Regions from separate parts of the Paenibacillus sp. J22P59 genome, predicted to be linked through region 1. Evidence: riboswitches for the same ligand, from Rfam matches in the RefSeq annotation. Region 1 holds a riboswitch; the other holds the start of a gene.
The links. Region 1 has a riboswitch for cyclic di-AMP ahead of AC50YO_RS23320 (C40 family peptidase). Riboswitches for the same ligand answer to the same signal wherever they lie in the genome.
Positions count from the first base shown of each region.

Region 1 (3,134 bases):
TGAGCAAGCTGAGGAAGCCATTGGCGGATATAGGCTCCGCTTGGATCATGCGTCCGGGATTGCGTTAAGGGATTCATAATCCGGAAGTAGGGTGCGGCATCATATCCTAAGGAAGAGCTCCATAACCATCCACCCCGATTCAGTGTATTGTCATAGTCGCTTAGGTGAAGGCGGAAATAGCTTTCTCCAAGGGTGAACGGACAGAGCAGGTTCTTAGTCAAGAACATGGCTGTGACCATGCGGAGCCGATTGGGCAGCTGTCCCGTATGATTCAATTGGGTCATCGCCGCATCTATAATTGGAATTCCGGTTCTCCCGGCAGCCCAAGCCTCAAAGTGCTCATCAGATAAAAGGGATAAGTCTAGTGTACTCTCATAAGAAAAGTAATGCTCATTGTACATCGCTTGATAGATGTAAAAATCACGCCAGGCAAGCTGTCTAATCCACGCTTCTGAGCCGGGTAGTCCCAGGCACCATTCATACGCTTGTCGTGCCGATAGGGCTCCTGTGTTCAAGAAGCGGGATAATTCACTCGTCCGATTGACCGCGTAGTGATCCCGTTCGTCCACATAAGAGGACAATCGCTCTCTACTGAACAGCTCTAACTGATCGGTCACAGTTGAATAAAGATCACATGTACTGGAAGAGGCGCTTAAGACGGCAGTTATCTCGCTTGGCAGGGTGTATCGCACAGTGATGCTGCTGTGCAATTGTGTAACGGTTGTTAAGTCTGTAAGAGAAGCACTTCCTGAAGGCGTATAATACTGAAGCATATAGGAGCTCCACATCCGATAAAAAGGCGTGAATACTTTGTAGGGCTCTGTTCTCCTAGTAAAGGTCTGGAACGCTTCGAGGTCGATCAGAGAGGAATCTGCCAGCGGCATCCATCTGATTCGGGCTGCTGAGCAAGCTAGTTGGATTCCTTTATCTCGTTCTCGGGCATAAGGGGTGTAATCCGCATGGACGATAACCTCTTCGATCGGATACTTCTGCAGGAGGGCTGCAACAATTTGAGCAGGATTGCCGTATAGAATATGAAGCTGCTTGCCCACTGATGAATAGGCCCGCAGAAGTGTCGCCGCTTGAGCAATGAAGTTGCGTCCGCTATGGCTGTTCAATCGCTCATCGCTAATTAGGGATGGATCAAGGACAAGCAGATGAATGCCCGTATGATGATGCTTATGAATATAATTAAATGCTCGCATATCGTTTGAACGCAGGTCTTTGCGGTGAATAAATAAGTACATAGCAAGCGGTCCTCCTTAAGATTATAAAAACAGAAAAGCCGCAAGCGATTTGTCCAAGAGACAAATAACTGCGGCTCTGCTGAATAAGACCCATAATCACTTCGGCCAGGAAGTGGTGATAAGCTTATTCTTCGTCAGCATATTTTTCAAACGTAGTAGTGTTCATAACGCGACGAGCGTTCACGTACCGATTCTCATAATAGGAATCGCTCAGCTTGCTAATTACAACGCCCTTGCTGGACGAGGAATGTGCAAATTTGCCATCTCCTACATAGATGCCGACATGGGATACACCTTTACCGTTCGTGTTGAAGAATACAAGGTCTCCAGCAACGAGATCGCTCTTAGCGACCGCTTTTCCTGCCTTTGATTGTGAGCCGGATGTACGGGGAAGTTCAATTCCCATCTTATCGAATACATAGCTCGTGAATCCAGAGCAATCAAAGCCTTTCGTCGACGTTCCGCCGCTTTGGTACGGAGTGCCGATTAACTCATCGATGATGCCGTTCATTTTGGAATCCGCGAAAGCGCTGCCTGCTTGAAAGGCAAGCATTAACACGAGTCCCAGTAGTAGTGCGGTAACTTTTTTCAAAATGGTGGAGCTCCTTCCAATTGCCGACGAGGTTAGCTGTGGGGTTCGGTTGAAGGATCCCTATGATTTCTCAGGCGCCGATCAAGTCGGACGTCGAAATCAATTCACCCAGAGGTGGTTCCCCCGTTTCCAGTACAAGGAATTTGGCAAGTTTTTTATGTACCTGCTAACTATTCGTTTTTTTCCACGTATCTCCTCCTTCAATTGGCAAATTCTAATAATTCTCATGTAATGTTTTGGCTATTGAGCGCGTATATTCGTGTTTTCTGCTTATTTTATATAAATTAGAGGCGTGCAAATGCTAATAACTTTTATTTATGTGGAGTTTAAGAGAAATATGTTGTTTTTTTATAGGGACGATAGTCTGGGGATATATCAAAACGGCTCGTAGCTTGCAGTTCCAACAGTGGAACTGCAAGCTACGAGCCGTTTTTTTTCGTGCCTCACATTAACTTTCTTTGGATTGCAGGCAATCGTACTGGGCAGCAACGGTCCACACCTTCATCATAGTTCGGATGAGATGGAAGCTCTGGTGGAGAATTAAGGCCAGCAGGCCGGCCCATACAAGCGAGATGCCGCTTACAAATAGGTTAATGCCTGCACCGATTCCCCACATAGCGAAGGTTAAGCCTGCATAAGGAATCAGATGGCGAAGAGCCTTCCACAGCGCATGCAGAGTTCCGCTGCGAGTAATAATGCCAAAGGCCATCGACAAGAAGAGCAGATGGAGCAGAATCCCCCAGAGCAGCCACCCTGCGGCTAACGGCAGCGTGTGTTGTAATAGCTCTCCGGGAGAGGAGCTATGGAGGATTCCCTTCACAGCTCGCGGGAGCAGCCACCATGCTGGTGCCAATGCAAGCAGCATCTCTGCCCAGTATAATAGCGTAACCGGCTTCCACGCCTTACGTATGCCTTGCAGGAATTGTGTACCTTTATGATCATTTGCATGATGAAGGGAGTAGAACAGACCTGCATTGAAAAGTGGAGTGAGCAGCATTCGGGCAGCAAACAGCCCTCCAAGCATCCATAGGTATGGTGTGCTCAGATCCGTCTTAGTCAGCTGGAACTGGGCTTCATGCATGAAGAGCTGTACGGATGAACCGTAGGGAGAGCTGTCTGGGAAACGCCTGAGCAGCGGCGATATGACCGAGTCTACGAAGCGATATAAGAAGAAACCCCAGAGCAGCTGATACAGAAACAATAGGATAACGATATAGAAATGCTTGATAGCCAGTCTCCAGCCTTGTATGATATGGCCTTTCATTGCCTCTCCTCCTTTCCTTACCAGCTTAGTG
Region 1 covers NZ_JBXENX010000018.1:38,507-41,640, reverse strand. The annotation lists gene AC50YO_RS23325 (cryptochrome/photolyase family protein) at 1-1,247, opposite strand, end outside; gene AC50YO_RS23320 (C40 family peptidase) at 1,372-1,842, opposite strand; cyclic di-AMP (ydaO/yuaA leader) riboswitch at 1,846-1,998, opposite strand; gene AC50YO_RS23315 (hypothetical protein) at 2,288-3,103, opposite strand; gene AC50YO_RS23310 (M1 family aminopeptidase) at 3,121-3,134, opposite strand, start outside.

Region 2 (3,134 bases), on a different contig from region 1:
TTGTTTAATGAATGTTTACTGCCCCTGAACAGACAAAAAGAAGAGGCAGTGCCTCTCCTTATCATGACATATTTAGCTTCTAAATACGATACCGTCATCTCGCCTAGCTTGCTGACGGCTTATTTGGCCCAAGTACGTATACCGTGAACCCTTTCTTTCTGCCAAAATTGGTTGCCTGCTTCGCACTGTCGAAGTACACATCAATTTTGTTGCCTTTGATTGCACCGCCCTTATCCTCCGCTCTGCGGAAGCCGATGCCTTCGATATATACCCACCAACCGATTGGAATGACTTTAGGATCGACTGCAATCGTACGTCCCTCTGTCACACGTGTACCGGAAGCTGTGATTCCGAAATCAGGGTGATCTTTTCCTTTGCCTGTGGAGCGCAGATCCGCTGTATAGGCCGTAAGAGTGAAGTTGCTCAATACTTTCTTAGCTTTGAACGTAACACCTCTCTTAGTATAGCTCATGAGGCTTGGACTTTTGTTGGAAAGCACCTGTACCTTAGGCTCTGCCTTCTTCGTTCCGACTGCAACAACCTGATTGACCGCTCTCGCTTCAACCACCTTGCTCACGACAGTCTCTGATATAAGAACACCATTCTCATAATGCTTCTCTATATTCTCGACGACAAGGCCCTCTTTACCGGTCTGAACCAACTTCTCCTTGCCTGTCTCCAGAGTCGGATCTTCCTTCTTAACGATCGAGAACGGAGTAGTACGCTCTTTCTCACTCACTTTTTTGTCAACGCGGATAACGGATAAGGTCATATCCTCCGTGACTAGTGTGCTCAACGATGGCAATATCTTATCTTGATCGCGAACCGAAATATTCAAATCATCGATCGCTGCTTGCACTGTTTTCTCTGTCGTGTACATCGTTGAGGTCTTGCCATCAGCTTTTACAACGACTGGAACCGCGAAATTAATCTCAATCCGGTCTCCGTCTTTGATGGACGCATTCAGAGGAACTGAGACCTCATCATGCGGACCAATTGTAATAGCTTGTTCATCCAGTAGGCGTTGCAGGACCCATTGTTTTGTCTTCACAATAGTTTCTTGTCCATTAACCACTACGGATACGCTTTTGTCAGCCGATCCGTACAACAACACCAAAAACATGAAAGTCATAGCGATTGAGATAGTAGCACTCAGAAGAATCAAACGCAAGTTTCCATGCTTCCATCGCAATGCGAAAGACATGCTGGATGATCGTTTCACATGGGTTTCCTTAGCTTGGATAATGCCCACTTCATCGGTCCTCCTTCATAGCCCCGCCGCCTAGTGTAACATGATACATTGACGTGACTATAGTATATTGGCGTGATCAACACGCTCCAGTCTATTCTTACGCCCCCCACCTCCTAAATCTACCCTATGTCGACCATTTCCGTGTTATTCGGAAAATAAAAAGAAGCCGTCGACAGAGGATCTGTATCGTGGCTTCCCGAATGGTCTGCTAGACTTCAGGGTTGGTGGATGCACGAGGGTGATCGCTCTCTATAACACGCTTACGAGGTTAGCTGTCGGGTTCGGGCAAGAGAGCTGCCCTAATCACGGATCGAATGCTCATGGCAATCGCCGCAAAATTCACCCCTAGAAGAATTCATCATGGTCTTGTTGTGAGGTAACATTCTCCCCCAACATAGTCGCCCTGGTTCCCCCGCTCTCCGCAATGGAGATTAAGCGCAAACTGGAAATCCAATACAAAAATTTAAAGCTCTGAAATGAATCATACCTTCACCAGAGCCTAGTTGTAAAGATGAGATAAAAGACGATTTTAACGAAATTTCAGCATTACCACTGAAAATTTAGCCGATTTCCCAAGCAAAAATCAGTTTTATCGTCGTAAAGGTCTCGTTTTCTCTGCTTTTCAACCGATTTTACTGAATTCGGAAACATTTTTTACCATTTTGGGTGGTGATTTCAGCAATTTCTTCCTTCGTTTTCCCCTTAATTTCAGCTACCATGTCGGCCACAAGGGATACATAAGAGGTCTCATTTCTCTTCCCTCTATATGGATGCGGGGCCAAATAAGGGGAGTCTGTTTCCATTAATAATCGATCCAAAGGAACTGTTGCAAGCACCTCTTTTGGCACCCTCGCGTTCTTGAATGTAAGCGGTCCACCGAACGAAATATAGAAGTTCATATCGAGACATTGCTTAGCGGTTTCAGGACTGCCAGAAAAACAGTGCATGACCCCTCCAACCTCGGAAGCATTCTCCTCCTTTAATAGTCGAAGAATATCCTCATGGGCATCCCGATTATGAATAACAATCGGTTTATTAAGGCGCTTGGCTAGGCGAATCTGCTCGCGGAACACACGCTGCTGCACGTCCTTGGGAGAAGTATCCCAATGATAATCCAAGCCAATTTCCCCTATTGCTACAACCTTTTCATGTGAACAAAGCTGTTCGATCCATTCCAAATCCTCAGGTCTCATATCAATGCTATCGACAGGATGCCAGCCGACAGCAGCATAGATAAACTCATACTGCTCGGCTAATGCTATTGTCGATGGAATCGTCTCGCGATTAAACCCAATGTTAAGCATTAAATCTACACCAGCAGCTCTTGCTCTTTCAATCACTTCTGCACGGTCTTCGTCGAATTGTGAAGCATCGAGATGGGTATGTGTGTCGAATAAAGAGATCATATTTTGTCATGCTCCTTCTATAATAAGGCTTATAGTTTGAATAGCTCGCGAACAGGCTTGCTTAATTGGTCTGCAGCGGCTGCCAGAGGCTCCTCTGGATAATACAAATGATATTGTCCCTGATGCAGGCCAGTTATAGAGGATACGATGTCGGATTTAGCCGAGATCTCAATAAATCTATCCTGCTCGTCCAACAACAGAATAGGTGTCTTCTCCTCTTTCCCTCCTTTTTTGGTATCGGGACGATAGATGTCATAGGGCTGGTCGAAAGGAAAGTCAATCTCCATATGATAGTCTGGATTAAGGCCTATTTCAACAAACTGGCGTTGCACTTCTTCTAATAAAGTGTCGTCTGGTTCATCTATGGTTATATATTTGTATAAGCGGCGATTCAAGAAGCGGTCGCAGAGATCTGACAAGAGAGCATCAGCCTCTTCAGCCCAGTGAATGAATGCAGCCTGAACATAGGCTTCATC
Region 2 covers NZ_JBXENX010000019.1:53,736-56,869, forward strand. The annotation lists gene AC50YO_RS23790 (resuscitation-promoting factor) at 104-1,252, opposite strand; cyclic di-AMP (ydaO/yuaA leader) riboswitch at 1,495-1,700, opposite strand; gene AC50YO_RS23795 (TatD family hydrolase) at 1,885-2,658, opposite strand; gene AC50YO_RS23800 (HD domain-containing protein) at 2,688-3,134, opposite strand, start outside.
Region 2: linked by a shared signal. The riboswitch ahead of AC50YO_RS23790 (resuscitation-promoting factor) and the one ahead of AC50YO_RS23320 (C40 family peptidase) in region 1 are both predicted to bind cyclic di-AMP.